DNA from 4 places in the Streptomyces sp. NBC_00212 genome. Region 1 is predicted to be linked to each of the others. Evidence: riboswitches for the same ligand, from Rfam matches in the RefSeq annotation. Region 1 holds a riboswitch; each other region holds the start of a gene.
The links. A riboswitch is a leader RNA that binds a small molecule or an ion and turns the genes downstream of it on or off. The one in region 1 is predicted to bind cyclic di-AMP.

Region 1 (7,749 bases):
ACTCCCCGAGACCGTCTGATCCGGTCGACGGCACGTCCCGTCACATCGAAGGACCGCGGAACCCGAATTCGGGCTCGGCGGTCCTTTCGTTTCCCAGTAATGCGCGTGCGGGAAACGAATTGCGGGCAGCGCGATGCGGCGCCCCTTATCGCCTTTCTTTGTATACGGCCGTGCTGTTAAGTGCGGGCGCTCGCGGTGTTTACGGCATGTTGCGAAGTCCTCACGGCCGCGGGCCCGCGCAGCCGATGGGCGGAAAAGGATCGCTCCGCGTGCAGGGCGGTGAGCGAACGGGCGCGTTCGGCGTCGCCGCGGGCCACCGCGTCGGTGATCGCGCCGAGTTCGGCCCAGGCCTCGGCCGGGCGGGCCGGCGCCTCGACCGCGTACATCCAGGCGACCTTGTGCCTCAACTGCGTGAGCAGCGCGATGAGTCCGGGGCTCGCGGAGGCCTGGGCGAGCGTCTCGTGGAACCAGCCGCCCAGCGAGCGCAGGTCCTCGCCCTGACCGCGCCGGGCCCGGTCCTGACCCAGCCTCACCAGGCCGCGCAGCACCTTGAGATGGGCCTCGCTGCGGCGGCCCGCGGCCCGGGCGGCGGCCAACGGCTCAAGCACCAGGCGGAGTTCGAGGAGGTCGGCCGCCTCAAGGTCGGTGGGCTCGGCCACGCAGGCGCCGGCGTGTCTGCGGGTGGTGACGAACCCCTCGGACTCCAGGGTGCGCAGGGCCTCGCGGACCGGGACGCGCGAGACTCCGTAACGGCGTGCGAGGACTTCCTCGGTGAGCCGGCTGCCGCGCTCATGGACACCCGAGACGATATCGTCGCGGATTGCCGTGCATACCGAATGCGCCGGAATGCGCATGGCCGAACCTCCGCCTTAATCCCCGCGAAACGCGGTCGGGCAATGCCTGTTCCGTGACTCTATGGCAGGCCTTGTTAATTCCCGGTGACGGGCCGGAACCAATGGATATCTTTTGGCCAATGCCGAAGGCCCCCGGCAGCATGCCGGGGGCCTTCGGTGTGCGCGCGGACGTCTTGGACCTCTTGGACGTCTCGTACGCCTCGGATGTCTCGTACGGCTCGTACGGCTCGTACGTCTCAGACGTTCACGCCGTGCGAGCGCAGGTAGGCGACGGGGTCGATGTCCGAGCCGTAGTCCGGGCCGGTGCGGGCCTCGAAGTGGAGGTGAGGGCCGGTGGTGTTGCCTGTGTTGCCCGACAGGGCGATCTGCTGGCCCGGCTCGACGGACTGGCCGACGGAGACCTGGATGACCGAGAGGTGGCCGTACTGGGTGTACGTGCCGTCGTTCATCTTGATCACGACGTTGTTGCCGTACGCGCCGCCCCAGCCCGCCTCGACGACGGTGCCCAGACCCACGGCGTGCACCGAAGTGCCGCTCGCCGCATGGAAGTCGATGCCGGTGTGGCTGCCGGAGGACCACAGCGATCCGCCGGTCTTGTAGCCGGTGGACACATAACTGTCGGATATGGGGGCCACGAAGGTGTTGAGGCGCTTGCGCTCGGCCTCGCGCGCCGCGCGCTCCTTGGCCTCGCGCGCCTCCTTGGCCCGCTGCTCGGCCTTCGCCTTCGCGGCGGCCTCGGCTTCCGCCTTCGCCTTGGCCTTCGCGGCGGCCTGCTTCTGCGCGTCGGCCTGGGCCCCCACCTGGTCGGCGATGGTGTCGCCGATGACGATGGCCTGAGTCAGGCCCGTGTCGGCGGCGGCGGACGGAGCCGCCATGGCCGGGGAGGCGAGGGTGCCTACGACTCCGGCGGTGGCGAGGGTGGCGATGCCCGCGATGTTCGCGCTGCGGCGCGTCATACGGCTGGGCGCGCGATGCTTCCCGGTGGCACGGGTGAACGCCATGAAGTGGCGGTGTCCTTTCCTTCCATCTCGCCTACCGGGTTAGCTGACGGGTTCGGAGCAGGAAGGTCTCCTACGGGCTCCTCCGCGGGCGGAGGCGTCCGATTCACCCCAGGGACTGAGTGGGTCCCCGGCTCCCCAGGCTCGCGCCTTCGGGGACTCGGCGATCACTGTCCGGTGCCGCGGCTGCGACGGGTGGTGACGGACAGCGGGACCGACGCTAGACGGCTGATCTTTCAATCACCAAACAGACACCGGTTTTTGTAGCGCACGCCACATGACAGACAGGCAACCTCCCCAACAAACCGGACATTGCGCCGAAGATCAGGAGGACCCCGGCAGCGCATCCGCCACCGGGGTCCCGTGACCCTCGGCCGTCCGGGTGCCTCGACGGGCCCGGACGGTTCCTCAATCAGCCTGCTACGACGGTCACTTCACCGATTCCGAGCGCCCTGACGGGCTCCTCGATCTGTGCCGCGTCGCCCACCAGGACCGTGACGAGCCGGTCGGCCGGGAAGGCGTTGACGACGGCCGCCGTCGCCTCCACGGTGCCGGTCTCCGCGAGCAGCGCGTACAACTGCGCCTGGTAGTCGTCGGGCAGGAACTGCTCGACCTGGTCGGCCAGCGTTCCCGCGACGGCCGCCGCGGTCTCGTACTTGAGCGGCGCGACGCCCACCAGGTTCTGCACGGCCGTCTCGCGCTCGGCGTCCGTCAGACCCTCGGCCGCCAGCGTGCGCAGCACCTTCCACAGGTCGTCGAGGGCCGGGCCGGTGTTCGGGGTGTCGACCGAGCCGCTGATGGCGAGCATGGCCGCACCGCCGTCCGGGCCCGAGCGCAGCACCTGGCCGAACGCGCGAACGCCGTAGGTGTAGCCCTTCTCCTCGCGCAGCACCCGGTCCAGGCGCGAGGTGAGGGTGCCGCCCAGGCAGTACGTGCCGAGCACCTGGGCCGCCCAGACCCGGTCGTGCCGGTCGGCACCGATGCGGCCGATGAGCAGCTGGGTCTGGACCGCGCCGGGGCGGTCCACGATGACGACCCGGCCGGTGTCGTCGGCGGTGATCGGCGGCATGGGGCGCGGCTCGGCCGTGTTGCCGGTCCAGTCGCCCAGGGTGTCCGCGAGGATCGCGTCGAGGTCGGTGCCCGCCAGGTCGCCGACGACGACGGTGACCGTCGTCGCCGGGCGCACGTACGCCTCGTAGAAGGCGCGCACCGCGGCCGCGTCGATGGCGGCGACGGTCTCCTCGGTGCCCTGGCGGGGCCGGGACATGCGCGCGGAGGCCGGGAAGAGCTCCTTGGAGAGCTGCTTGGCGGCCCGCCGGGACGGGTTGGCCTGCTCGTGCGGGATCTCGTCGAGCCGGTTGCGTACGAGCCGCTCGACCTCGGAGTCGGCGAACGCGGGGGCCCGCAGCGCCTCGGCGAGCAGCGAGAGCGCCTTGGGCAGTCGCGAGACGGGCACTTCGAGGGAGATCCGGACGCCGGGGTGGTCGGCGTGCGCGTCGATGGTGGCGCCGCACCGCTCCAGCTCGGCGGCGAACTCCTCGGCCGAGTGCTTGTCGGTGCCCTCGGTCAGGGCGCGCGCCATGATCGTGGCGACGCCGTCGAGGCCCTCGGGCTCGGCGTCCAGCGGGGCCGCGAGGAAGATCTCCACGGCGACGACCTGCTGGCCCGGGCGGTGGCAGCGCAGCACGGTGAGGCCGTTGGGAAGCGTGCCGCGCTCGGGGGCCGGGAAGGCCCACGGCGTGGCGGTGCCGGCGGCCGGCTGCGGGTGGAACTCCATGGTCACGACAGCGTCCGTCACTGGCCCGCCTCTTCCTCTTCGTTGCCTGCCTCGGGTGCCTCGGTGGGCTCGTACACCAGGACCGCCCGGTTGTCGGGGCGCAGGGTCGCGGCGGCGACCGCCTTGACCTCCTGTGCGGTGATGTCCAGGACGCGGTCCACGGCGGTCAGGGCGAGCTGCGGGTCGCCGAACAGCACGGCGTACCGGCACAGTTCGTCGGCGCGGCCGGCCACGGTGCCGAGCCGGTCGAGCCACTCGCGCTCCAACTGGGCCTGGGCGCGCTCCATCTCCTCCTCGGTCGGGCCCTCCTCGGCGAACCGGGCGAGCTCCTCGTCGACCGCGGCCTCGATGTCCGGGACGTCGACGCCGGCCGACGTCTTGACGTCCAGCCAGCCGAGCGAGGGGGCGCCGGCGAGCCGCAGCAGGCCGAACCCGGCCGCGACGGCGGTCTGGTCGCGGCGGACCAGGCGGTTGTGCAGCCGGGAGGACTCGCCGCCGCCGAGAACGGTCAGCGCCAGGTCGGCGGCGTCGGCCTCGCGGGTGCCGTCGTGCGGCAGCCGGTAGGCGGCCATCAGGGCGCGCGCCGGGACGTCCTCCTCGACGACCTCGCGCAGCTGCCCGCCCATGGTGTCGGGCAGCGCGCCGTCGCGCGGCGGCTGCTTGCCGTCGTGGGTGGGGATGGAGCCGAAGTACTTCTCCACCCAGGCCAGCGTCTGCTCGGGGTCGATGTCGCCGACCACCGCGATCACCGCGTTGTTGGGCGCGTAGTACGTACGGAAGAAGTTCCGGGCGTCCTCCAGCGTCGCCGCGTCCAGGTCGGCCATCGAGCCGATCGGCGTGTGGTGGTAGGGGTGGCCCTCCGGGTAGGCGAGGGCGGTCAGCTTCTCGAAGGCGGTGCCGTAGGGCACGTTGTCGTAGCGCTGGCGGCGCTCGTTCTTGACGACGTCGCGCTGGTTCTCCATCGACTGCTCGTCGAGGGCTGCGAGCAGCGAGCCCATGCGGTCGGCCTCCAGCCAGAGCGCGAGCTCCACCTGGTGGGCGGGCATGGTCTCGAAGTAGTTGGTGCGCTCGAAGCTGGTGGTGCCGTTCAGCGAGCCGCCGGCCCCCTGCACCAGCTCGAAGTGGCCGTTGCCGTGCACCTGGTGGGAGCCCTGGAACATGAGGTGCTCGAAGAGGTGGGCGAGGCCGGTGCGGCCCTTGACCTCGTGGCGCGAGCCGACGTCGTACCAGAGGCACACCGCGGCGACCGGGGTCAGGTGGTCCTCGGAGAGCACCACGCGCAGGCCGTTGGCCAGTCGGTGCTCAGTGGCTGTCAGACCGCCGGAGCCGGCCTGCGCTGTGGCCGTGTGACCCATGGGCATGTACGTCCCTTCGTTCGCGATGTGCAGTACTGCGAGGTGAAGTACTGGCGGGGTAAGTCCTCAAGTGAAGAAGTCCTGCCACTGTATGCAAGCGCGCGGGCACCTGGCGAAGTTCCCGGGTCGCGGTCGGCGTTGTCAGTGGGACGGTCCACAATGGTCGGCAGCAGAGATCCGATCCGGTACGTGAAGGAGCAGCAGCCGCGATGGCCCGCCGCAGCACGAAGACCCCGCCGCCGCCCGACGACTTCGAGGAGCGGATCCTCGACATCGACGTCGTCGACGAGATGCAGGGCTCCTTCCTCGAGTACGCGTACTCCGTGATCTACTCGCGGGCCCTGCCGGACGCCCGGGACGGCATGAAGCCCGTCCAGCGCCGCATCGTCTACCAGATGAACGAGATGGGCCTGCGCCCCGACCGGGGCTATGTGAAGTGTGCCCGCGTCGTCGGCGAGGTGATGGGCAAGCTGCACCCGCACGGCGACGCCTCGATCTACGACGCCCTGGTGCGCATGGCGCAGCCGTTCTCGATGCGGCTGCCGCTGGTGAACGGCCACGGCAACTTCGGCTCGCTCGGCAACGACGACCCGCCGGCCGCCATGCGGTACACCGAGTGCAAGATGGCGGACGCCACGTCGCTGATGACGGAGTCGATCGACGAGGACACCGTCGACTTCACATCCAACTACGACGGCCAGGAGCAGGAGCCGGTCGCCCTTCCGGCCGCCTATCCGAACCTGCTGGTCAACGGCTCGTCCGGGATCGCGGTCGGCATGGCGACCAACATGCCGCCGCACAACCTGGGCGAGGTCATCGCCGCGGCCCGCCATCTGATCCGGCACCCGGAGGCGGACCTGGAGGCGCTGATGCGCTTCGTGCCGGGTCCCGACCTGCCGACCGGCGGGCGGATCGTGGGCCTGGGCGGCATCAAGGACGCGTACGAGTCGGGCCGCGGCACCTTCAAGATCCGCGCCACGGTGTCGGTGGAGAACGTGACGGCGCGCCGCAAGGGCCTGGTCGTCACCGAGCTGCCGTTCACGGTCGGCCCGGAGAAGGTGATCTCCAAGATCAAGGACCTGGTCGGCTCGAAGAAGCTCCAGGGCATCGCCGACGTCAAGGACCTCACCGACCGTTCACACGGCCTGCGTCTGGTCATCGAGATCAAGAACGGCTTCGTGCCCGAGGCCGTCCTGGAGCAGCTCTACAAACTGACGCCGATGGAGGAGTCCTTCGGCATCAACAACGTGGCCCTGGTGGACGGCCAGCCGCTCACCCTGGGGCTCAAGGAGCTCCTGGAGGTCTACCTCGACCACCGCTTCGACGTGGTGCGCCGCCGCAGCGAGTTCCGCCGCACCAAGCGCCGCGACCGGCTGCACCTGGTCGAGGGCCTGCTCGTGGCCCTGGTCGACATCGACGAGGTCATCAGGATCATCCGGTCGAGTGACAACTCGGCGCAGGCCAAGGAGCGGCTCATCGAGCGCTTCTCGCTGAGCGAGATCCAGACGCAGTACATCCTGGACACGCCGCTGCGCCGGCTCACCAAGTTCGACCGGATCGAGCTGGAGAGCGAGCGCGACCGGCTGACCGGCGAGATCGACGAGCTGACCGGGATCCTGGACTCGGACAACGAGCTGCGCAAGCTGGTCTCGGCCGAACTGGCCGCGGTGGCCAAGAAGTTCAGCACCGACCGGCGCACCGTGCTGCTTGAGTCGGCGGGCGCCCCGGTCGCGGCGGTCGCCCTCGAAGTCGCGGACGACCCGTGCCGGGTGCTGCTCTCCTCGACGGGCCTGCTGGCCCGCACCGCCACCGGCGATCAGTTCGTGGCCGGCGAGGACGACAAGCGCGTCAAGCACGACGTGATCGTCTCGGCGGTGCCCGCCACCCAGCGGGGCGACGTGGGCGTGGTGACGTCCAGCGGGCGGCTGCTTCGCCTCGCGGTGATCGACCTGCCGCAGCTCCCGGACACGGCGTCCGCGCCGAACCTGTCGGGCGGCGCCCCGATCTCGGAGTTCCTGTCCTCCCTTGAGGCGGACGAGACGGTGGTGTGTCTCACCACGCTCGACGAGTCCTCGCCGGGGCTCGCGATCGGCACCGAGCAGGGCGTCGTCAAGCGGGTGGTGCCCGACTACCCGGCCAATAAGGACGAGTTGGAGGTCATCACCCTCAAGGACGGTGACCGGATCGTGGGCGCGGCCGAGCTGCGCACCGGCGAGGAGGACCTGGTCTTCATCACCGACGACGCCCAGCTCCTGCGCTACCAGGCGAGTCAGGTGCGTCCCCAGGGGCGGCCCGCGGGCGGCATGGCCGGCATCAAGCTGGCCGACGGCGCCAAGGTCATCTCGTTCACGGCGGTCGACCCGGCCGGGGACGCGGTGGTGTTCTCGGTGGCCGGCTCCGGGGCCACCCTGCTCGGCGACACGGCGGTGTCCGGGAAGGTGACGCCGTTCGACCAGTACCCGCGCAAGGGCCGGGCGACCGGCGGGGTGCGCTGTCAGCGGTTCCTGAAGGGCGAGGACAAGCTGGTGCTCGCCTGGGCGGGCCCGGCCCCGGCCCGCGCGGCCCAGGCCAACGGCGCCCCGGCGCAGCTTCCGGAGCCGGACCCGCGCCGGGACGGCTCGGGCACGCCGCTGCCCTCACCGGTGGCGGTCCTGGCGGGCCCGGCCTCGTAACGAGGGGCGAGCGGCCGACGGGGCAGCGAGGGCCAGATACGGCCAGAGCCTCAACTAGCCGACGGGGCCGGGGAGTTCGTCGAACTCCCCGGC
Region 2 (7,749 bases), 2.9 Mb from region 1:
GGTCGCGCGGGAAGACCCCGACGAGCAGCGCGAACGGGCTGCCGAGATACGTGCCGAGGTCGGGCAGGAACGAAGTCCCGTACCCGGACTGCCAGTTGAGGAGAAGGCCGCCCTCGGCCCGGCCGTGCAGCAGGTCCCACAGGTGCTCGTGGAAGGGGATGAACTGGTTGCCCAGGTCGTTGATGCTGCGGGTGTGCCGCTGGAGCGGGCCGAGCGGGACGACCCCGGCGACCGCGTCCGCGCCGCACACCGCGACCAGGGTGATCAGTGCGGAGAGGGCGGCGGCCCGGGTGGCCGGGCGGCGGGCGGCCGCGGTCCGCACCGGGGCCACCGGCGGGGCGGGGGCGGCTTCGAGGGTCGGCATCGAGGTCCTTTGCTGTGCGCTGCCGTCGAATATGCCGGACCCCCGGGGGCAACGCAGCGGGCCGGGAACTCAGTTCACGCAATGGACGGCGCGGCTTCACCCGGCTTCACCCCCGCGACCGATGACAGTCGCGAATCGTTGGGCGAATCAGTGGCCCAGGCCACGCCGACTGCCTAACATCGATCACCGCAAGGTCTTAGCAAGGTTCGTCGCCACGCTGCACGTATCTGCTCCGCCGGGAGGCTCCTTTGCACCGCCGCCGTCGCACCGCGCTCTCCGTCTCCGTCGCCCTGCTCGCCGCGGGCCCGCTCCTCGCGGCCTGCGGCAGTACGGCCCACCCGGGGGCCGCGGCCGTCGTCGGGGGGCAGCGGATCGAGGTCTCCGCACTTCAGGCCGAGGTCAAGGACGTACGGACGGCGCAGGAGAAGTCCCCGCAGTCCGCCCAGCTGATCAAGGACTCGGGCCAGCTCGGCAAGGTCAAACTCAGCAACATGATCTTCGACCGCGTGCTCGGGCACGCGGCCTCGCAGGCCGGGGTGAGCGTCAGCCGCAAGGAGATCGAGGACGCGCGGGCCGCGATGGTCCAGCAGGCCGGCGGCGAGGACCAGCTGCGCGAGCAGGCCCTCACCAACGGCGGGCTCGCCCCGGACCAGATCGACGCGTACGTCCAGCGGCAGGTCACCGAGGAGAAGCTGGCCGCCGCGATCGGCGCCCGCACCCAGCAGGACCTGCTGCCCGCGCTGGTCAAGGCGTCCAAGGACCTCGGCGTGGACGTGAACCCGCGCTACGGCAGCTGGAACGCGAGCCAGATCCAGCTCGCCGACTACCAGGCCCCCTGGATCGCCAAGGCCAAGCAGCCCGCGGCCCCGCAGCCCGCCCCTGACGAGCAGCAGAGCGACCCCGGGGACTCCGTCTCGACCGGCTGAGCCAGCGGGTAGGTTCGACGGGTGACTGCTGTTGAAGAACCCGGCCGAATCGTTTTGCTCACCGCGAGCCACCGGGTCGCCCCGGGCCTGCTCTCCTGGCCCGCGTGGGAGACCCTGCGCGACGCCGACCTCGTGCTGTGCCCCGACGCCGGGCACCCGCAGCTGCCGTATCTGCGCGAGGCCGGCGTGCCGGTGGAGATCTCGGCGCCGGACGCGCAGGAACTCGTCTCGGCGTGTGCCGGGGGCCGGACCGTCGTCGTCCTGCCCTCCGGCGAGGGCGACCGCCGCCTGACCGACGGCCTGGCCCGGCTGGCCGGCTCCGGGCGCGTGCAGATGCCGGACCTGGAACTGCTTCCCGGCTCCTACGACCTGCCGGGCGCCCGCCTGCTCGACCTCGTCCAGGTCATGGACCGCATCCGCCGCGAATGCCCGTGGTCCTCCCAGCAGACCCACAAGGGCCTGGCCAAGTACGCCCTTGAGGAGGCGTACGAGCTGGTCGAGGCGGTGGAGGAGGGGGACCGCGACGAGCTCCGCGAGGAGCTGGGGGACGTACTGCTCCAGGTCGTCTTCCACGCGCGGATCGCGGAGGAGGACGCGGAGGCGCCGTTCTCGGTGGACGACGTGGCGGGCGGCATCGTCGAAAAACTGATCCACCGCCACCCGCACGTCTTCGGCTCGGAGACGGCCTCCACGCCGGAGGAGGTGAAGTCGCACTGGCTGCGGATGAAGGCGGTCGAGAAGCGGCGTGCGTCGGTGACGGACGGGGTTCCGCTGGGCCAGCCGGCCCTGGCCCTGGCGGCGAAGCTGTCCGCGCGGGCTCGTACGGCGGGCCTGTCGGTGCCGCTTCCCTCCGGGGAGGGGGTCGGGTATCGCCTCCTCGCGCTGGCGGTGGAGGCGGAGGCGGCCGGGGCCGACCCGGAGGCGGCCCTGCGCGCCGCGGCGCGCGCCTACCGAGAGGCGATCCGCTCAGCAGAGAGCTGATCCCCCACCCCGCCCCTTCCCGCTGTGACACTCTGCGGCTCCGCCGCGTGGCCTCCGGGTGCGGGGGTGGGGGATTCAAGCCCGGGCCGCCGGGTTGTGCCAGCGCGGGACCGGGCGGTTCAGGAGCCACTCCGCCGGGCCGAGGGGGCGGGGGCCCGGGCCCGCCGAAGGGACCGCGTCGCTCAAGATGCGGGACGCCGCCGCCCCCAGGCCCACCAGAACCTCCCGGACCTCCGCCATGAACCCCGGCGGCCCGGCCAGGAAGACCCCATGGTGGGCCCAGTGGCTCCGATGGCCCAGAGCGGTGATCAGGCGTTCCGTGGCCTGAAGGGGGTCACGGCCCGGCGCCGGCGTGATGAACGTCGTGTGCAGGCAGGGGAGTCGGGAGGCCAGCGCCTCCACGGCCGGCCGGTCGTACAGGTACGCCGCATCCCGCGCCACCACGAACAGCCGTACCTCGTCGTCGAACCGAGCCCCCGCCAGCTGCTCCAGAAGCGCCTTCATGGGGGCCCAGCCCGTACCCGCCGCTATGAAAGTCAGCGGGCCGACTGGGGCCGGCCCCAGGGATAAGGAGCCCGCCGGTGGGCTCAGCCGCAGCGCATCGCCCGGATCCGTCCGCTCGACCAGCGCCGTCGACATCGGCCCGCCGGACACCCGGCTGACGTGAAGGTCGACCGTGCCGTCCGCGCGCGGCGCGTTTCCGATCGAGTACGTCCGCCACACCCCCGGCACCCGCGGATGCGCCACACTCACGTACTGCCCTGCCGCATAAGGGAGTTGGGGTGCCGGGCGCAGGGTGAGGACCGCCAGGTCGGGGCCGTACCCGGCATGGCGGACGACCTCCGCGCCCCACCACGCCGGCTCCCCCGCCGCGGCCGCCGCGGCCGCGCCCTCCAGCATCGTCTCGGACATCACCGAGTACGCCTGGCACCACGCCTTCTCCACCTCCGCCGTCCACGCCCCGCCCGCCGCCCGGGCGAACGCGGCGAGCAGGCTCGCGCCGACCGCCGCGTAGTGCTCCGGCGCCGCCAGGAACTTGCGGTGGTCGCGGCCGAGCGCGCGCAGATAGGAGGGGAGGGACGGGTCGCCGAGCCGGGCCACGACCTCCGTGATCGCGGCGAACAGCCGGTCCCGCTGGCTTTCCATGGCGTCCGGCCCGGACGGGAACAGCGCCCGCAGGCCCGGGTTGTGCCAGAAGAGGTGGGAATAGAAATATTTGGCCGCATGCTCGGCCCGCCGCTCCACCACCGCGAAGCCGGCCCTCAGCACCTCTTGGTCCTCTTGATCCACCGCGTGAATGTAGGGGAGAGGGCGGGATACGGTCGAGAGGTGCAGGACAACAACCCCATTCCGCCCGCCCCGCCCGCCCCCGAACTCTTCACCTGGGAGTTCGCCACCGACCCGTACCCGGCCTACGCCTGGCTGCGCGAGCACGCCCCCGTGCACCGCACCCGGCTGCCCAGCGGCGTCGAGGCGTGGCTGGTCACGCGGTACGGGGACGCCAAGCAGGCCCTCGCCGACCAGCGGCTCTCCAAGAACCCCGCGCACCACGACGAGCCGGCCCACGCCAAGGGCAGGACGGGCATCCCGGGTGAGCGCAAGGCCGAGCTGATGACGCACCTGCTCAACATCGACCCGCCGGACCACACCCGGCTCCGCCGCCTCGTCTCCAAGGCGTTCACTCCGCGTACCGTCGCCCAATTCGCGCCCCGGGTACAGGAGTTGACGGATCAGCTCATCGACGCCTTCGAGGGCAGGGGAGCGGCCGATCTCATCCACGAGTTCGCCTTTCCACTGCCCATCTACGCCATCTGCGACCTGCTCGGCGTACCCCGCGAGGACCAGGACGACTTCCGTGACTGGGCAGGCATGATGATCCGCCATGGAGGCGGCCCCCGAGGCGGCGTCGCCCGCTCGGTCAAGAAGATGCGCACCTACCTCGCCGAGCTCATCCACAAGAAGCGCGAGAACCCCGGAGACGACCTCATCTCCCGGCTCATCGAGGCCAGCGACCACGGCGAGCACCTGTCGGAGAACGAAGTCGCGGCCATGGCCTTCATCGTGCTCTTCGCCGGATTCGAGACGACCGTCAATCTGATCGGCAATGGGGTCTATGCCCTGTTGCGCAACCCCGGCCAACGGGAGCGGCTCCAGGACTCCCTCGCCGCGGGGGAGAGCGACCTCCTCGAAACCGGCGTCGAGGAACTCCTGCGTTACGACGGGCCTGTCGAGATGGCCACCTGGCGGTTCGCCACCCGGCCGCTGACGCTCGGCGGGCAGGACATCGCGGCCGGCGACCCCGTGCTCGTCGTGCTCGCCGCCGCCGACCGCGACCCCGAGCGCTTCGCCGACCCGGACACCCTCGACCTCGGCCGCAAGGACAACCAGCACCTCGGGTACGGGCACGGGATCCACTACTGCCTCGGTGCCCCGCTCGCCCGGCTCGAAGGGCAGACCGCTCTGGCGACCCTGCTGCGGCGCCTCCCTGACCTGCGGCTCGCGGTGGAACCTGACGATTTGCGCTGGCGCGGCGGGCTCATCATGCGCGGACTGCGCACCCTGCCGGTCGAGTTCACCAGCCCATGACGATCGCCCGCATCTGACGGGCCGTCAAGACTGTGACTTTTATGTGATCCCGGGTGCATCGACTTGTGACAAGCGTTCGAGTACGGCTACGTTCACCGTTCATTCGGCTCAGCAGTCACACGGAAGGCCTTTTGCATGCGCTCCGGGAATGGACGGCATCGTCGACCCCGCCAGGCACCCGCTCTCGTCGTCGCGGCAGGAGTGACCGGATCGGCCATCGCCCTTCCTCTGCTCGCCGCGACCGGCGCGAACGCCGCGGACGCGAACACCTGGAACCAGGTGGCCGCCTGCGAGTCCGGCGGGATGTGGAGCGCCGACTTCGGCAACGGCCTGTACGGCGGGCTCCAGTTCTCGCAGGCCACCTGGGAGGCGTACGGCGGTACGGACTACGCCCAGCGCGCCGACCTCGCCAGCCGTGCCCAGCAGATAGCCGTCGCCGAGCAGGTGCTCGCGGCCAAGGGCCCGGGGGCCTTCGCGAACTGCGGCAGCGGCGCCGGGCTCACCAAGGGCGGCGGCTCGGCGGACGTCGACCCGGGCGCGCCCGACACGTCGACCGGGACGCCCACGCCCACGCCCGCTCCCGCGACCCCCACCGTCCCGCCGACCAAGGCGCCCGAAGCCCCGGCGCCGAGCGGCTCCACGCCCGCCACGCCGGCCCCGGGTGCCACGAAGCCGAGCGACCCGGCCAAGCCCCCGACGCCCTCCGCGTCCACCCCGGCGAGCCCCGGCAAGCACCGCGGGGCGCCCTCGCCGGAGGAGAGCGCGGGCACGGCTCCGGGCGGCACGTCCTCGTCCGCCCCGACGACCGGTCAGGTCGAACCTGGCACTCCGGCCGGTACGAGTGGTTCGAACGATTCGGGCAACTCATCCGATAGCCGCGATTCCGGACGGCATGCCTCGCGGGGTGACGATGCCTCACGTGAGTCCGGCAACACCCCCGCCGCGAACGGCGACTACACCGTCCGGCCCGGCGACAACCTGTCCGCCATCGCCGAGGCGAACAAGATCCAGGGCGGCTGGCCCGCGCTGTACCACGCCAACGAGAAGCTGATCGGCACCGACCCCAACCTCATCCTGCCTGGCCAGAGCCTGGACCTGAAGGATGCGGCGGCGGCTCTGACGGCCCCGAACTCGGCACCGAAGCAGGGTTAGTTCGCGGGCCTATGTCCGTTCTGTGCAAATGAGACATGGGTCTCTTCGCCTCAACTGGCTTGTCCCGTCTGCCCGGTCCGTCCGCCCCGCCCCTCACCTGCGGAAACACCCCTTCTGTATCGGCAAGTAGGGGGGATTTCTCCCCGATGTGCGTCTTTGAACATTGGCGGGGCGTGTGTTTTCGTCGGACTCGCTCGTCACCACGAGCCCCGTCGACCGAGCACGCCGAATCCTGCCGTCGGCCGACGGGAACAGTCGACGCTTATGCGCCGTAGGCAGGAGCGGGGGACCCAAGGTAAGTGCCGGGCCCGGCAGTTCGAGTGACTGCCGCAACGGCTTGGGGTGAAGACGGGCGCATCGACGCTCGGCCGGGCAGCTCACGCCCGAACCCGACAGCTCACCTCGCAGGCGTCGGTGAGGAGAACCTCCATGCTGCTTTCCGGCAAGGGCAAGCACCGTCGCCCGTCCAAGGCCGTCCGTGTCGCCACGCTGGCCGGTGTCACCGGCGCCGCCGTGGCCGCCCCGCTGATGGCGGCGGGCAACGCCTCCGCCGCTTCCGTCCAGACCTGGGACGCCGTCGCCCAGTGCGAGTCCGGCGGCAACTGGTCCATCAACACCGGCAACGGCTACTACGGCGGCCTGCAGTTCTCGCAGTCCTCCTGGGCCGCCGCCGGCGGCACCCAGTACGCCTCGCGCGCCGACCTGGCCACCAAGGGCCAGCAGATAGCCACCGCCGAGAAGCTGCTCGCCATCCAGGGCCCGGGTGCCTGGGGCTGCGCCGGCGCCGGCAACCTGACCGCGGGCGGCAGCAAGGCCGACGTGGACACCTCCGGTTCGTCCTCCTCGAAGCCGAAGGCCTCGAAGCCCGCGGCGCCCAAGCAGCAGGCCCAGCCCCAGCAGAAGTCGCAGCCGAAGGCGCAGAAGTCCGAGCGCACCGAGTCCGCGCCGGCCAGCCGCGACCAGCAGCGCACCGAGCCGGTCAAGCAGGGCAACGGCGAATACACCGTCAAGTCCGGCGACACCCTCGGCAACATCGCGGCCGCCAACGGCGTCAAGGGCGGCTGGCAGAAGCTGTTCGAGCTGAACAAGGACATCGTCAAGGACGCGAACCTGATCTTCCCGGGCCAGAAGCTGCACCTCGGCTGAGACTGACCCACCCCCAGGTCGCCCCGACCCGGCGCGCATTCCCCCGTACGCGCCGGGCCGGGGTTTTCGCTGTTACCCGGCAGTAGTGTTGTGGTCCTTTGCCCGGGATTAAGGGTCCTTGGTCCCTTTTTCGTCCCAGGAGGCGGGCACTCGGCTGGCCGGAGCCCCAGAGCCGGTTAGGCTCTTGTCGCAAGGCGAACGCGACCCCGCACGACCTTGCACTGCTTGCGTCACATCTAGCGTCACATCCCAGAAGGAGATGCTCGTGCCGTCCATCGACGTCGTCGTAGCCCGGGAAATCCTGGACTCCCGAGGCAACCCCACGGTCGAGGTCGAGGTCGGCCTCGACGACGGCAGCACCGGCCGTGCTGCAGTTCCGTCCGGCGCCTCCACCGGTGCCTTCGAGGCCATCGAGCTCCGCGACGGTGACCCCAACCGCTACGGCGGCAAGGGTGTCGAGAAGGCCGTCCTCGCCGTCATCGAGCAGATCGGCCCGGAGCTCGTCGGCTACGACGCCACCGAGCAGCGCCTGATCGACCAGGCCATGTTCGACCTGGACGCCACGGACAACAAGGGCTCGCTCGGCGCCAACGC
Region 3 (7,749 bases), 5.1 Mb from region 1:
CTCGTGCAGAGCGTCGCCGCCATCGACAGATAGCCGCCGGTCAGCGCCTTGCCGACGCACATGACGTCCGGCGAGAGCGCCGCGTGGTCGGCCGCGAACAGCGCGCCGGTGCGGCCGAAGCCGGAGGCGATCTCGTCGAAGACGAGCAGCACGCCGTGCTCGTCGCAGGCCTCGCGCAGCACCCGCAGGTAGGCGGGCGAGTGGAACCGCATGCCGCCCGCGCCCTGCACCACCGGCTCCACGATCACCGCGGCCAGCTCGTCGGCGTGCCGCGCGATCGTCTCGCGCAGCTCCCGGGCGTACGACTCCTCGAACTCCGCGGGCGGAGCGCCGGCGAAGATCTGGCGGGGCAGCGCGCCCTGCCACAGCTCGTGCATCCCGCCGTCGGGGTCGCACACCGACATCGGCTGCCAGGTGTCGCCGTGGTAGCCGCCGCGCCAGGTGAGCAGACGCTGCTTGCGCGGCTGCCCGACCGAGCGCCAGTACTGCAGGCACATCTTCACGGCGACCTCGACCGCGACCGAGCCCGAGTCGCTGAGGAAGACGTGCTGGAGCGGCCCGGGCGTGATCTCGACGAGCCGGGCGGCGAGCCGGACGGCGGGCTCGTGGGTGAGCCCGCCGAACATGACATGGCTCATCCGGTCCAGCTGGGAGCGCGCCGCCTCGTTGAGCACCGGGTGGTTGTAGCCGTGCACGGCCGACCACCACGACGACATCCCGTCGATCAACTCGCGCTGACCGTGGGCCGGTTCGGCAAGGCGCAGCCGTACGCCCGACGCCGACTCGACGAGGAGCTGCTCCTGCCGGCCCGGCATCGGGCCGTACGGATGCCAGACGTGCCGGCGGTCCAGGTCGAGCAGATCGGTGGGGGAGTACTCAGGCATTGGGCGCGAGATCCGTCCCCGCGCCGCGGCGGCGCACGGCCACCAGATCGGTGCGCGCCTGGTCCGCGGGCGCCTGCTCGGGTACCTCGACAGCGCTGTGGCCACCGCAGGGCCCGCAGCCGCCGCCTTCGTGGGAGCCGCAGCCGCTCTCCTCCTGCGAACCGCAGGCGCCGGCGCCCGTACCGCAGCCCGCGGCGGCGACCGCGTCCGCGCGGTGCTTCGGAAGTGTCGTGGTGCCCGCGCCCTCCACCTCGAACCCGGCGTCCGCGATCATGTCGAGGTCGGTCTGTCCGGCCTGGCCCTCGCTGGTCAGGTAGTCGCCCAGGAAGATCGAGTTGACCAGGTGCAGGGCGAGCGGCTGCATCGAGCGCAGATGCACCTCACGGCCACCGGCGAGCCGCACCTCGACGTCCGGGCACACGAACCGGGTCATGGCGAGGATGCGCAGGCAGCGCTGCGGCGTGAGGTTCCACTCCTTGCCGAGCGGGGTGCCCTCGAACGGGATGAGGAAGTTCACCGGCACCGAGTCCGGGTCGAGGTCGCGCAGCGCGAAGACCACGTCCACCAGGTCCTCGTCCGACTCGCCCATGCCCGCGATCAGACCGGAGCAGGCCGACAGACCCGCGTCGTGCGCCTTGGTCACGGTGTCCACGCGGTCCTGATAGGTGTGCGTGGTCGTAATGTCCCCGTACGTCCCTTCGGACGTGTTCAGGTTGTGGTTGTACGCGTCGGCCCCGGCGGCGCGCAGCCGCTCGGCCTGGCCGTCCGAGAGGAGACCGAGGCAGGCACAGACCTCGACGCCCTCGTTCTGCTCCTTGATCGTCTCGATCGTCTCGGAGACCCGGGCGATGTCACGGTCCGTGGGGCCGCGGCCGCTGGCCACCAGGCAGACCCGCTTGGCGCCGCCCGCGACGCCCGCGGCCGCGGCCTTGGAGGCCTCGTCGGGCTTGAGCCAGGTGTACTTCAGGATGTCGGCCTTGGAGCCGAGCCGCTGGGAGCAGTACGAACAGTCCTCGGGGCACAGGCCCGACTTCAGGTTGACCAGATAGTTCAGCTTCACCCGGCGTCCGAACCACTGGCGGCGCACCTTGCCGGCCGCGGCCACCACATCGAGCAGTTCGTCGTCGGAGGTCGCCAGCACGGCGAGTGCCTCTTCGCGGGTCGGCAGTTCGCGCCGCAACCCCTTGTCCACCAGCGTGTTCAGCAGGTCCATGGCGCCGATCTTCGCGCACGGCACCGCCTGTGGCCAAGGTAGGGATCCCACAACACGGGCCGTTTGAGGTGTGTGTATCGCCACACCCTGACCTGGCATGGCACCGGCTAGGGTCTGTCGGCAGCCTACAAAAAGGGACTCCACCATGTCGCGAGCGCCGTTCGACTGGATCGACGGAGAATCGGAGCGCCGCGAGCGCGCCGGTCTGGTCCGCACCCTGCGGCCGCGCCCCGCCGACCAGGATCTCCTGGACCTGGCGAGCAACGACTACCTGGGGCTCACCCGGCATCCCGCGGTCACGGCGGGCGCGGCCGAGGCGGCCCACCGCTGGGGCGCGGGCGCCACCGGCTCCCGCCTGGTCACCGGCACCACCGCGCTGCACACGGAGCTGGAGCGCGAACTCGCCGAGTTCTGCGGCTTCGAGTCGGCCCTGGTCTTCTCCTCCGGGTACGCGGCGAACCTCGCGGCGCTCACCGCGCTCGGCCCGCACGGCTCCCTGATCGTCTCCGACGCGGGCAACCACGCCTCCATCGTCGACGGCTGCCGGCTCGCCCGCGCTCGTACCGAGGTCGTTCCGCACGCCGAACCGGAAGCGGTCCGCAAGGCCCTGGACGCCCACGGCGGGCCCGGCCTCGTGGTGTCCGACTCCGTTTTCTCGGTGGACGGCGATGCCGCTCCGCTGGCTCAACTCGCCGCGGCCTGCCGGGAGTTCGGGGCCGCCCTGATCGTGGACGACGCGCACGGGCTCGGGGTGCTCGGCGACGGCGGGCGCGGCGCGCTGCACGCGGCCGGGCTCGCGGGCGCGGACGACGTGGTCGCCACGGTCACCCTGTCCAAGTCGCTCGGCAGCCAGGGCGGCGCGGTCCTCGGCCCGGCCCGGGTCATCCGCCATCTGGTGAACGCGGCCCGGACCTTCATCTTCGACACCGGGCTCGCCCCCGCGTCGGTCGGCGGGGCGCTCGCGGCCCTGCGACTGCTGCGCGCGCAGCCGGAGTTGGCGGGCCGGGCCCGCGCCGTCGCCGCCGAACTGCACGGCCGGCTCACCGCCGCCGGGCACCTGGCGGTACGTCCCGATGCCGCGGTCGTCTCCGTGCGGGCCCCCTCGCCGGAGGCCGCGGTGGCCTGGGCGGGGGACTGCCGCGAAGCCGGGCTCGTGGTCGGCTGCTTCCGGCCGCCGTCGGTGCCGGACGGCATCTCGCGGATCCGGCTGACCGCCCGTGCGGATCTGACGGAGCGCCAGATCGACAGGGCCGTGGGCGCGATCCTGAGGACCGCGCCCACGGCCTGACGGCTCGTCAATTCGCTGTGCTGCCCCTCAATTCGCTGTGCTGAGAGTGGAGATGAAGCGTTGCCAGGCCGGGGCGCCGAAGAGCAGCGCGGGCCCGTCGATCCGTTGGGAGTCGCGGACGGCAAGCAGCTCGCCATTGAGCCGGGCCGTCTCGACACAGTTGTTCATGCCCACGCTGCGGCTGCTGCGCCGCCAGGTGGCAGTCGTGAGGGAAGTACTGGAAGGAACGTGCGCAGGGCGTGCGGACATCATGCCTCCCCACTCGCCATGAACTAGCCCGGTTCCCCCCGGGCTATCCGGGCGATGAGATCCAACGAGTCCTCGGAGGAGAGCGCGAGTGCCTGGACGGTCAGGAATGCGGCACTGTACGCCTCAAGGTCTTCTCTCCGTTCGAGGTAGAGGCTACTCGTCAGATGGTCGATAACAACCACATCCAGATCTGAAATGGCCGGAAATGAAAAGATAATGAAAGGGCCGGTGAGGCCGACATAGCCGCCGTAATGGAAAGGGATGACCTGCAACCGCACGTGCGGCAGTGCGGCGAGCTGCAGCAAATGCCGTAACTGGTCCCGCATGGCCGCCGGGCCGCCCACTCGCCGACGCAATACCGCCTCGTCGAGCACCGCGCTGAGCACCAGCGGCGGATCGCCGCGCAGCACCTCCTGGCGGGCGATCCGCACCTCCACGAGCGAGTCCACCTTGTCCGACGGCAGCCCCCCGAGCGCGGCCCGCGTCACCGCCCGCGCGTACGCCGGCGTCTGCAAAAGCCCCGGCACCACCGAGGTCTCCAGCGTGCGAGCCGAGCGCGCCTGCGACTCCAGGCTGATGAAATCGCGGTACTGCGTCGGCAGCAGGCCCCGGTACGCATGCGCCCAGTCCACCCCGGCGCCGCCCGCCGAATCGGCCAACGCCTGCAAAAGCGCGCGGAGTTCGGGGTCGCGCACCCCGTACGCTTCGAGCAGCCGGGCCACGTCCGCCGGCTTCACGCCACTGCGACCGGTCTCGATCCGGCTCACCTTCGACTGGTGCCAGCCGACCAGACCGGCCGCCTCACCACTCGTGAGACCCGTGTCGTCGCGCAGCTTGCGCAACTCCTCGCCGAGCTTGCGTCTGCGCACCGCCGGCCCGTGCCCCATAGCCGCCTCCTTCGTCTCCGGCGATGGGTAAGTGTGAGCCCAAATACGGTCTACCGTCGGAGAGTTCACTGCTTTGAGCGACAGATATATGCATATCTTGGTGGATCGCACCCGAGACCGGCACGATGAGTGGCACTCTGACGCGAAGCACAATCCGAGGCCGATGTCGTCTTCGCGAGCGCTCAACCGCTACGAGTCTTCAAGCCGGCCCGGGTGGGAAAGGGACAGCGTCGCCATGGCAGACCACCTCGAAGCAACCCTCACTCTGCCGAGCGATCCCGCCTCGGTCTCCGCGGCACGGAGGTACGTCGCCGGGGTCCTTGCCGACTGGGGCCTGCCGACCGACGCCGAGGCCGCCGACACGATCCGCCTCATCGTCTCCGAGCTCGCCACCAACGCCGTGCAGCACACCTTCGGCCAGTCGCCCACCTTCACCGTGGACGTCCAGCTGGAGCGCGAGGAGGAGCTGCGGATCGGGGTGACCGACAGCCACCCGCGCTGGCCGAAACGATTGCCCGCCGCCGTCCAGCAGGACAACGGCCGGGGCATGGTGATCATCCGCTGGCTCGCGGCCGAGTGCGGCGGCCGGCTCTCGGTCGCGCCCACCGCGGACGGCGGCAAGACGGTCTGGATCGCCCTGCCGTGGACGGCGCCGGTCCAGAGCGGCTAGGGCCGCGCGTCCCAGACAAGATCCGCCGGACAGGCCCTAGAGACGTGCCGAGGGCGCCCGAGGGCGTCCCGGTGCGCGGGACACGCACCGGGACGCCCGGTCTGGCGGCGCGTCAGCCCACCCGCCCGTACAGGACGCTGTGGCTCCAGATCCGCTCCAGGCGGACCACCGTGCCGGCCTTGGGGGAGTGCCAGATCCTGCCGTTCCCGGCGTAGATCCCCACGTGGTACACCCGGCCTCCCGAGTGGAAGAACACCAGGTCCCCGGCCTTGCGGGACGAGGCCGAGACATGCCGGGAGCCGTTGTACTGCTGCTGGGCGGTGCGGGGCAGCTTGCGGCCCGCCTGCTTGAACGAGTAGAGCGTGAGCCCCGAGCAGTCGAACCGGTACGGGCCCGTGGCGCCGAACTGGTAGGGCGATCCCTTCTTCGACGCGGCCACGTGGAGCGCCCTGGTGGCCACGGCGGCGGCGTTCGCCTCGGGCGTGCTGCCCGGTGCCAGCGTCATCGCGCCCGTCACGGCGAGGGTGAGGGCACAGACGGTGCCGAGGCGGACCGCCAGCGACGAGACGTGTGTGTGCGCGGTCATGCGCAACCCTTCGTCAAACCGCCTGCGAAGGATGACCTGTCGGGTTCGGACTGGCGAAGACGCCCGGCCGCGCATGCGGCTTCACCCCGAGGGACGGCCGGGGTACGGCCCTCCCGAAGTACTCGGGTCCTCCACTCCTGCCGGTCCACTCTTGTCGACCAGTCGTCCGGAACGGCGGCAGGACTCGGCGTCCGCCCGGACCGCCCCGCCGCGGTGGCGGGGGCTTGTCGTCCTAGGGATCTTCACGCACCGACTGTCGGATTTACGGCCCGAAACGGCTTTGTGTGAGGGTGCTCACGACTGCCTGGTTCGGGTGGACAGGGGCCGTTCGGCGCTACTGCAAATGGGGCTGACGAGCCCTGTACCAGCAACGGAAGGATCGATTCAGCAGATTGTCCACGGCCCGTAAGCAACTCATAAGGGCCGGCGAAAGTAGCCGCCGGTGGGCCGAACGGGGGTAGCCCGTCTGGTGCGTTTCGTCGGCCCTATGAGCGCGTCGGGTATCCCTCGCGGTTCCGGGTGCACTCACCCCGTCGTCTGCGGGGGCACCGTGAGCCGCCCCGCGCGGCGCTCGCCGTCCAGGATCCGCAGCGCCCGCGTCAGCGTCTGCGCGTGTACATGGGCCTCCCCGCGCTGGTGCATCAGCGTCAGGGCCTCCTTCAGCGCGGCCGCCCGGCCGACCAGGGCCTGGGCGGCCCTGAGGGCGGCGTACGTGTCGTGGCCGTGCGCCGGATTGATCCGGCCGAGCAGGTCGACCACTTCGAGGTAGGAGTCGATGAATTCGGCCTCGGCGCGCGTCAGCGCGGGCAGCGGCGGCAGTTCCGGTGGCAGCACGGCGGTTCACCTCCCGCGCAGCGACGTCTTGCGGCTTTCGAGTACGTGATCGGCGAGCCCGTACGCCACGGCGCCCGCGGCGTCGAAGACCACGTCCCGCTCGATGTCGGCGGTCACCTGCTCCGGGGTCCTTCCCGTGTGCCGAGCGAGGAGTTCGGTCAACAGCACGCGCCCACGCAGGATTTCGGCCGCCTGGATCTCCAGATCGGACGGCTGCCCCTGCACCGCCTCCTCGATGGCCGGCTGCTGGAGGAGCACCCGGGAGCCGGGCTGTACGGCGCGCTTTCCGGGCGCGCCGGCCGCGAGCAGCAGCGCGGCCACCGAGCTCGCCTGGCCCAGGCAGAAAGTCTGCACATCGCAGGTGACGAACTGCATCGTGTCGTGGATCGCAGCCATCGCGGTGAGTGAGCCGCCGGGGGAGTTGATGTAGAGCGAGATGTCCCGGTCCGGGTCCGCGTGCTCCAGGTGCATGAACTGGGCCATCACGTCGTTGGCCGAAGCGTCGTCGACCGGGGTGCCGAGAAAGATGATCCGCTCCTCGAAGAGCTTGGAGTACGGATCGAGCGTGCGGATGCCCGAGGCGGTGCGCTCCTGGAACTCGGGCAGCACGTAGCGGGCGGCAGGGCGGTGGTTCATGACATACCTCTCCTCGACCGGAGGCTCCGAAGACCTCTGTAAAAAATGTACAGGACGTACAGAACCATGGTGAGGTGTTGTCCGGAGATCGCGGAGAAGTGGCAGGTCAAAGGGTGTTTCGCTGTCGGCGAGTGGGCGGTTTTGGCCGCCGAGGGCGGCGGGCCTTGGCTCAATAGGCCCTCTCCCGGCGATCTCCGCGGGTGGCTAGCGTGCGTCGGCGCGGGGGTCACCTGGGGAGAGGGCTCACTGAAGTGTTCTATTTCGCATTCCGTCTCGTGGTGCTGGTGCCGCTGCTGCGGTGGCTGTTCCGCCCGTGCGTCGAAGGGGCCGGGCGAGTACCCGAGGCAGGTGCGGTGATCCTCGCGGGGAATCACCAGTCGTTCACCGACCAGTTCCTGCTGGGCGTGACGCTCAGGCGCCGCCTCACCTTCCTGGCCAAGCAGGAGTACTTCACCGCGCCGGGCCTCAGGGGCCGGGCGACCGCGGCGTTCTTCCGTGCGCT
Region 4 (7,749 bases), 1.8 Mb from region 1:
TCCGACGACGCCCAGCGTCCGCTGGTGATGGAAATGGGGACCCCGGCGCCCAACGGGCCGCTGACCCGGGGCGGGGCCGCCGAGACGTTCGAGCTGACGGTGAGCAACCCGACGCAGCAGGCGCAGGCCTTCCACCCGTGGATGCTCGGCGACGCGATTGGCGCGAGCCCCCTGCAGACGAACGACGTCACCTTCAAGGTCGAGCCCGTGAGCGCGCCCGCGACCACGTACAACGTCGGGCACCAGGACGGCGGCTGGCAGGGCTACTTCCACCCGGCGGGCAAGAACGCCTCGGCCGGCTTCGACGTCCCGGCGAACGGCAAGCTGACCTGGAAGGTCACCATCGGGCTCGGCGCCAACTACCCGACCAACGACGGGGACTTCAAGCTCACCGCCACCAGCCTCAACGGCGAGGTCGCGCAGAACCACCAGGCCTCGCACACCTTCAAGGCCGACCCGGAGATCAAGGCGGGCCACCTGAAGACCTGGTTCGAGAAGAAGCCCGGCTCGACCATGGACGCCCCGAACGGCCGCCAGTACCTGGACCTGCACTACCAGGCCACCGGCGACGGCGTGTTCAGCAGCGCGCTCACCACCCGGCTCCAGCTCTCGTACGCCGGCCCCCAGGTGAAGACCCCGGCCTTCTTCGTGCAGGGCCTGATCGACGGCCGCTGGCAGGACCTGAAGGTCGACTACGACAGCGTCGTCCTGCCCGCCGTCCCGAAGGGCTTCGGCTCGGCCTCCGGCGTGCGCACCCTGCCGCTGCGGATCAACCTGGGCGTCAAGACCCAGATCAAGAAGGTCACCCCGATCACCGCGGAGGTCCGCGTCTCGCTGGCCTCGGGCAACACCTACCCGTTCGACGGAGCCACGGCGCAGTTCGCGCTCGGCCCGATCGACGAGGGGACCGCCCCCACCACCAAGCCGTCCACGAAGCCCACCGGCACGCCCTCCGCGAAGCCCGGCACGTCCGGGTCCGGCAACGCCGTCCCGGTGTCGGCGGCCGGCAACGCCAACCTCACCACCACCTCCGCCACCGGCAGCCTCGCCCACACCGGCGCCGACTCCCACACGGGCCTGTACGCGGGCATCGCCGCCGCCCTGGTCACCCTCGGCGCAGCGGTCGCCTGGCTGGGCGCCCGCCGCCGTCGTGCCTCGTCCATGTGACCCCTGCGACCGGGTGTGGCCCCGCGCCCCTCAGGGGCGCGGGGTAAATGGTTCGGAGCACCCCTCCGAATGGCGTACAGTTGTGTTTACCGACGCGGGGTGGAGCAGCTCGGTAGCTCGCTGGGCTCATAACCCAGAGGTCGCAGGTTCAAATCCTGTCCCCGCTACTGAACGAAGAGGCCCGGCACTTGTCATCAAGTGCCGGGCCTCTTCGCGTTCCCCCGTTGTCGGCTTCCGCGCCTTGACCTTTACGCAACGTCAAGATCTAGCTTGGTCGATGTGAACGGCAAGGAGTGGTCGATCCAGGAGATCGCCAAGAAGGCCGGGACGACGAGCCGCACCCTCCGCCACTACGGAGACCTCGGCCTGCTCGCCCCGAGCCGGATCGGAAGCAACGGATACCGCTATTACGACCAGGACGCCCTGGTCCGGCTCCAGCGGATCCTGCTCCTGCGCGAGCTGGGCCTTTCGCTGCCGGTGATCGGCGAGCTCCTGGAGGGCGAGCGCGATCCGGCGGCCGCCCTGCGGACCCATCTGCACCTCCTCGAACAGGAGCGTGAGCGCATCACGCGGCAGATCGCGTCCGTGCGGACCACCCTGCACAAGACCGAGAAGGGAGAGGAGCTCATGGCCGAGGAAGTGTTCGACGGCTTCGACCACACGCGGTACGAGGAGGAGGTGAGCCGGCGCTGGGGGCGGGACGCCTACGAGAAGGGCGACCGCTGGTGGTGCTCGCTCACCGAGGAACAGCGCAACGGGTTCCTGAAGGAGCACGAGGACATCGCCCGGGACTGGGGCCGGGCGCATGAGGCCGGTCTCGCCGCCGACGGCGACGAGGCCCAGGACATCGCGCGGCGCCATGTCGCCTGGCTGTCCACCACGGCGAGCGTCGGCAAGTCGTACGTCATCGGGCTCGGCCAGATGTACGTCGACGACCCGCGCTTCGGCGTCAACTACGACCAGCACGGCGAGGGCACGGCGGCCTTCGTCCGGGACGCCCTGAAGGCGTACGCGGAGCGGCACCTCACGGATGGTCCTGCGGCCCGGGGCGCGTGCGGGGAGTAGTCTCGCGTGCGCCATGAGTGAGCGTGCGAGTAGGAGGACACGGGTGGGGACACGGCGGAAGGTGCCTGTCGTGCTGCTGCTCGCCGTGGGCGCTTTCGCCCTCAGCGGCTGCGAGGACCTGGGGGAGCCCGTCCCCGTCAAGGGGGTGCCGGCCGCCGCGACCGCGGCCCCCGCGCACGGCTGCCGTCTGAACCGCGGCGGCTGGGTCGAGCTGCCGTGCGTGCCCGACCACGGCGCCAACCATCGCCACACCAGGGGAAGCTGCTCCCGGGGGCGCCCGGGGCCCCACCGCTGCCGCAGGCTCTGAGAGCCGGTGTCCGACCACCCGCTCGGGTGCGCCCGGGTCGCCCGGGGAGCCGGAAGGCGTCAGGCTGGACGGGTGCGGCAGCGAGCAGAGGGCGAAAGGCGCCTGGTACGGGCGCTACCCGTACTGCTGGTCGTCGTGGGCTTCATCTTCGACGCCTCGACCCCGCCCGACCTCACCGCCGCCGCGCTGTTCGCGGGCGCGCCGGTCGCCGCCGCCCCTTTCTACTCGGGCCGCGGCACCGCTCTGGTGGGCCTGGGCTCGGTGGCCGCCGTCGTGGCGCTCTGGTTCATACACGATCTGCCCAACCTGGGCGAAGGGTCCAGCGAGCTTTTCACCGTGCTCACGGTGGGCGCGCTCGCCCTCGTCATCAACCGCATCCTGCGCCGCAGCGGCGAACAGCTCGCCTCCCAGCGCGTCATCGCGGAGACCGCCCAGCGCGCCGTGCTGCCCACGCCCGCGGCCCGCATCGGCGGGCTCAACGTCGCCGCGCGGTACGAGGCGGCGCAGGCGGACGCCTTCATCGGCGGCGACCTGTTCGCCGTGCAGGACACCCCGTACGGGGTCCGGCTCATCGTCGGCGACGTGCGCGGCAAGGGTCTCCAGGCGGTGGAGGCCGTCGCCGTGGTGATCGGCGCGTTCCGGGAGGCCGCCGAGCAGGAGTCCTCCCTGGAGGCGGTCACCCAGCGCCTGGAGCGGGCGCTGGCCCGCGAGGGCACCCGGCGCGACCGGCTGGATGCGGTCGAGGGGTTCACCACGGCGCTGCTCGCCGAGATCCCGCGCGGCGACGGCACCGTACGCCTGGTGAACCGGGGGCACCCCGAGCCGTTCATGCTGCACGCGGACGGCTCCCTCGACACGCTCGTGCCGGCCGAGCCCGCGCTGCCGCTCGGCATGGCCGACCTCGGGGTGTGGCCGGACCGGGCGGACGTGCACCCCTTCCCGGCGGGCGCGACGCTGCTGCTCTACACCGACGGCCTGTCCGAGGCGCGCGACGGCTCGGGCGTCTTCTACGACCCCGGCGCCCGGCTGCGCGGCGCGATCTTCCCCGGCCCGGACGAGGTCCTGGACGCGCTCGTCGACGACGTACGCCGGTACACGGGCGGCGGCGCCAGCGACGACATGGCGCTGCTCGCGGTGGCCCGCCCGGCCGAGGGCCAGCCGGAGCGGCGCCGCACGGTGAGGATCGTGAAGTAGCTCGGTCACCGCGACATGAGGGCGTCACGGTGTGTGCCCGAAGGGTCTCCCTGCGCATAACAATTGACACACCGTCAGGAATTGGGTGTGACGAGGGTGGCCCTGAGAGGTTGTCAACTCGCCCGGTTTAAACCGGCTATGGGGTACTAAGTCCTGGCCAGGACCGTTAACGATCAGTGGGAACGGCTTGGATTCCACCCCCGCCGTCTATTAACGTTCGATAACGCAGCGCGGTCGTCCCAGCCGCCGCAAAGGCGGCACCGTGCGCATGCGCCGAATCCCGCGAGGGAACCGGGGAACCACCAACGTGGGGTGAATCGGGCGTCCGTCATGGGCACTCGTAGGAGACCTTCCTGCTCCGAACCCGTCAGCTAACCCGGTAGGCGAGAAGGAAGGAAAGGAGCGCGCCCTCGTGGCGTCCAACGAGCCTGCCCTCGACACCCCCACATCTCCGGTTTCGCTGTACGGGGACGTACCCGGCGAGAACGAGAGCTGGGAGGAGTGGGACCCGACCGAGGAGTCCGTGCGCCCGGTCCGCGGCCGGCACCGGGTGGCCAAGCAGCGCGGCGGGCTCGCCCGCAGCTCCACCGTGCTGGGCGTCGGCGTCATCGCCGCGGTCGGCGCGGGCGGCATGGCCACCGCGCAGACCAAGCCGCCGGTCTCCATATCGCTGCCGGACTCCATATCCGAGAGCCTGCCCGACCTCGGGTCGCTGCCCGGCGTCGGCGAGCTGGTCTCGCACGACAGCCCGGACGCCCCGAAGACCGCCGCCGCCAGGGCCGATCAGAAGATCGCCGCCGCGCCGCTGACCATGACCGGTCTTTCCACGAGCGAGGCCGAGCAGGGCGCCACTGACGCGGGTGAGGCGCTGCGCGCCCGCATCCTCCAGCAGGCCGAGCAGCAGAAGGCCGGTGCGATCGCCGAGGCGAAGGCCGCCGCGCAGAAGGCCGCGGCGGAGAAGGCGGCCGCCGACGCCAAGGCCAAGCAGGACGCGGCCGCCGCCAAGGCCGCCGCCGAGAAGAAGGCGGCCGAGGAGGCAGCGGCCAAGAAGGCGGAGGAGGAGCGGCTGGCCAAGCTGGCCGCGAGCTACTCGCTGCCGGTCGGCTCGTACACGATCACCTCCACCTTCGGCGAGGCCGGCTCGATGTGGTCCTCCGGCCACCACACCGGCCTCGACTTCGCGGCCCCCACGGGCACGCCGCTCAAGGCGATCCACTCCGGCACGATCAAGTCGGCGGGCTGGGCCGGTGCGTACGGCTACCGCACGGTGATCACGCTGGATGACGGCAGTGAGCTCTGGTACTGCCACCAGTCGTCGCTGGCGGTGAGTGTGGGGCAGAAGGTGTCCACGGGGGATGTCATCGGCCGCGTCGGTGCGACCGGCAACGTGACGGGCCCGCACCTCCACCTTGAGGTGCACACGCCTTCCGGCACGGGCATCGACCCGATGACGTGGCTCCAGTCGAAGGGGCTGAACCCCTAACCCCGCTTTCGCCCTCGGGCCGTGCGTGGTTGCTCGCGCAGTTCCCCGCGCCCCGAGCAGGGTTGTCCTTGGGCGGGGTGCCCCGGAATAGCCGTCCCCGTATGGGAGTTGATCACCCCATGACCTCTCTCCGTACGCTCGGCAGCTCCGACCTCTCCGTCTTCCCCCTCTCCCTCGGCGGCAACGTCTTCGGCTGGACGGCCGACCAGGACCAGTCCTTCGCCGTCCTGGACGCCTACACCCACGGCGGCGGCAACTTCGTCGACACCGCCGACCTGTACTCGGCCTGGGCGGAGGGCAACTCCGGCGGCGAGTCCGAGACGATCATCGGGAAGTGGCTGGCCGCCCGCGGCAACCGGGACGACGTGGTCGTGGCCACCAAGGTCGGCGCCCTGCCCGGGTACAAGGGCCTGGCCCCGACCAACATCAAGGCCGCCGTGGAGGAGTCGCTGCGCCGCCTCGGCACCGACTACATCGACCTGTACTACACGCACTTCGACGACCCCTCCGTCCCCGTCGAGGAGATCGTCACCGCCCTCGACCAGCTGGTGCGGGACGGCAAGGTCCGCGCGCTCGGCGCCTCCAACATCAGCCCGGAGCGGCTCCAGGAGTCCCTGGACTTCTCCGACCGCGAGGGCCTCGCCAAGTACGCGGTGCTTCAGCCGCACTACAACCTGGTCTCGCGCGGCACCTACGAGGGCGCCCTCCAGGAGACCGCGTCCCGCGCCGGCCTGGCCGCCGTCCCCTACTTCGCGCTCGCCTCCGGCTTCCTCACTGGCAAGTACCGTCCGGGCCAGTCGGTGAACAGCCAGCGGGCCGAGGGCGCGGGCCAGCACCTGGAGACCGAGCGGGGCCGCAAGGTGCTCGCCGCGCTCGACCGGATCGCCCAGGAGACCGGCGCGGAGATCGCCACGGTGGCGCTGGCCTGGCTGGCCGCCCGGCCGACCGTCGCCGCGCCCATCGCCTCGGCCCGTACCGTCGAGCAGCTCCCGGCGCTGCTCGCGGTCGCCGACCTGGAGCTGACCGACGCACAGCTCTCCGAGCTGACGGCCGCCTCAGCGTAGGTACGGGTTGTACTGCCCCGGGCCCCCGGCCGGGCCCGGCTGCCCGTAGGGAACCTGCGGAACGTAGGGAGCGTACGGCGCGTACTGCGCGTGCTGGGTGTAGGGGTGCGGCGGGCCCGGCTGCGGGGGCAGCCAGATCCGGCCCGTGGCCCCCGCCGCGTACAGCAGCGCCGGGCCTGCGACCGGCTTGCGCTCCCACAGATGGTGGAGCAGCTCCTGCTCGCGGGCCGCGAAGTCGGGTCCGGGGCCGACGGCGCCCGCGCTGCGGTAGGCGCGGTGCCGCAGGAAGGCGAGCGCGGTCGCGAACGCCTCGTACTCGGCGACCGCCCGTGCCGCCGGCTTCCCCCCGAACGTGCGGTGCGCGAAGTCGCGGGCCGCCGCGCGGGCCCGCATCGAGGACAGCGCGAGCGGCTCCGCGGGCCCGAGCCAGCCGGCCGCGGCGTAGGCGGGCAGCTCGGCGGCGACCGTGCGCAGCTCGCGCTGCCGGCTCCAGATCGCGAGCCAGGTGAGCAGCCCGAACACCGGCACCATGAACGCCCCGTACACGATGTAGAAGCCGTACACCCCGAACAGCGTCGAGCTGTTCCACAGGGCGTGCATGCCCATCGCGCACACCAGGCCGCCCAGCGGGAACACGACCCGGCGCAGCCGCTTGCCGGGCGGCGCGAGCGCGGCCGCGCCGAACCCGATGCCGGTGAGCACCGTGAACAGCGGGTGCGCGAACGGCGACATGACGACCCGTACGAAGAAGGTCGCCGCCGTCGTCGAGCCTCCGCTGTGGCTGGCCTGGTCCTCGCCGAACGCGTTGCCCAGGTAGAGGATGTTCTCGGTGAAGGCGAAGCCGGTCGCGGTGAAACCGGCGAAGACCACGCCGTCGACGATCCCCTTGAAGTCGCGTCTCCTGAAGAGGAAAAGCAGCAGGACGGCCGCCGCCTTCGCGCTCTCCTCGACTATCGGGGCTATGACGCTGGCGCCCAGATGGTCGGCCGAGGAGGGGTCGGCGGTGGCCGTGGCTATCCAGCGCGTCGCGAACGAGTTGGCGATGATCGCCACCAGCGCGGCGGCGCAGGCGCCCCACGCCAGGGCGAACAGGAGGTTGCGCCACGGCCCGGGATCGACCCGGTCCAGCCAGCGGAACGCGGCGCCGAGCAGCGGCACCGGAAGCACCGCGAGCCCGAGCCCCACCAGGAACCCCTCGGTGCCCGTCTGTTCCCGTACGAGCGCGAGGATGACCAGGCCGCACAGGGCGAGCAGGGTGATCAGCGCGCCCGCGCGGACGGCCTTGGAACGCCAGAAGTCGCGGCGCGGCCGGTAGCGCCACTTCGACCGGTCCGGCGGGACCGCGTCGAACCGGGGCTCGTCCGCGCACGCCGGAACCGGCTGGGCCGCAATGGCCGGCCCGGCCTGCTGGGGCGCCTGCCCGGGATGCGGGCGATGCGGAAGCGACTCGAAAGACACCAGACGACCCT

Region 2: linked by a shared signal. The riboswitch ahead of OHA17_RS23840 (transglycosylase family protein) and the one ahead of OHA17_RS10440 (M23 family metallopeptidase) in region 1 are both predicted to bind cyclic di-AMP.
Region 3: linked by a shared signal. The riboswitch ahead of OHA17_RS33630 (C40 family peptidase) and the one ahead of OHA17_RS10440 (M23 family metallopeptidase) in region 1 are both predicted to bind cyclic di-AMP.
Region 4: linked by a shared signal. The riboswitch ahead of OHA17_RS18805 (M23 family metallopeptidase) and the one ahead of OHA17_RS10440 (M23 family metallopeptidase) in region 1 are both predicted to bind cyclic di-AMP.

What each region holds. Positions count from the first base shown of each region.
Region 1 covers NZ_CP108115.1:2,293,110-2,300,858, forward strand. Annotated here, with positions in the region: gene OHA17_RS10430 (HPr family phosphocarrier protein) at 1-19, shown strand, start outside; gene OHA17_RS10435 (GntR family transcriptional regulator) at 177-854, opposite strand; gene OHA17_RS10440 (M23 family metallopeptidase) at 1,091-1,855, opposite strand; cyclic di-AMP (ydaO/yuaA leader) riboswitch at 1,869-2,028, opposite strand; gene OHA17_RS10445 (M16 family metallopeptidase) at 2,265-3,629, opposite strand; gene OHA17_RS10450 (M16 family metallopeptidase) at 3,647-4,984, opposite strand; gene OHA17_RS10455 (DNA topoisomerase (ATP-hydrolyzing) subunit A) at 5,194-7,656, shown strand; gene OHA17_RS10460 (CobW family GTP-binding protein) at 7,711-7,749, opposite strand, start outside.
Region 2 covers NZ_CP108115.1:5,183,056-5,190,804, forward strand. Annotated here, with positions in the region: gene OHA17_RS23810 (YfhO family protein) at 1-364, opposite strand, end outside; gene OHA17_RS23815 (SurA N-terminal domain-containing protein) at 613-1,290, shown strand; gene OHA17_RS23820 (nucleoside triphosphate pyrophosphohydrolase) at 1,312-2,271, shown strand; gene OHA17_RS23825 (globin domain-containing protein) at 2,347-3,561, opposite strand; gene OHA17_RS23830 (cytochrome P450) at 3,601-4,857, shown strand; gene OHA17_RS23835 (transglycosylase family protein) at 4,993-6,009, shown strand; cyclic di-AMP (ydaO/yuaA leader) riboswitch at 6,267-6,435, shown strand; gene OHA17_RS23840 (transglycosylase family protein) at 6,439-7,155, shown strand; gene eno (phosphopyruvate hydratase) at 7,415-7,749, shown strand, end outside.
Region 3 covers NZ_CP108115.1:7,363,176-7,370,924, forward strand. Annotated here, with positions in the region: gene OHA17_RS33600 (adenosylmethionine--8-amino-7-oxononanoate transaminase) at 1-884, opposite strand, end outside; gene bioB (biotin synthase BioB) at 877-2,097, opposite strand; gene OHA17_RS33610 (8-amino-7-oxononanoate synthase) at 2,243-3,385, shown strand; gene OHA17_RS33615 (DUF397 domain-containing protein) at 3,413-3,637, opposite strand; gene OHA17_RS33620 (helix-turn-helix transcriptional regulator) at 3,658-4,521, opposite strand; gene OHA17_RS33625 (ATP-binding protein) at 4,757-5,191, shown strand; gene OHA17_RS33630 (C40 family peptidase) at 5,304-5,777, opposite strand; cyclic di-AMP (ydaO/yuaA leader) riboswitch at 5,781-5,964, opposite strand; gene OHA17_RS33635 (hypothetical protein) at 6,303-6,611, opposite strand; gene OHA17_RS33640 (ATP-dependent Clp protease proteolytic subunit) at 6,618-7,247, opposite strand; gene OHA17_RS33645 (1-acyl-sn-glycerol-3-phosphate acyltransferase) at 7,499-7,749, shown strand, end outside.
Region 4 covers NZ_CP108115.1:4,119,342-4,127,090, reverse strand. Annotated here, with positions in the region: gene OHA17_RS18830 (hypothetical protein) at 1-1,167, shown strand, start outside; tRNA gene OHA17_RS18825 (tRNA-Met) at 1,261-1,334, shown strand; gene OHA17_RS18820 (MerR family transcriptional regulator) at 1,447-2,232, shown strand; gene OHA17_RS18815 (hypothetical protein) at 2,276-2,539, shown strand; gene OHA17_RS18810 (PP2C family protein-serine/threonine phosphatase) at 2,612-3,733, shown strand; cyclic di-AMP (ydaO/yuaA leader) riboswitch at 3,995-4,134, shown strand; gene OHA17_RS18805 (M23 family metallopeptidase) at 4,146-5,216, shown strand; gene OHA17_RS18800 (aldo/keto reductase) at 5,336-6,280, shown strand; gene OHA17_RS18795 (PrsW family intramembrane metalloprotease) at 6,272-7,738, opposite strand.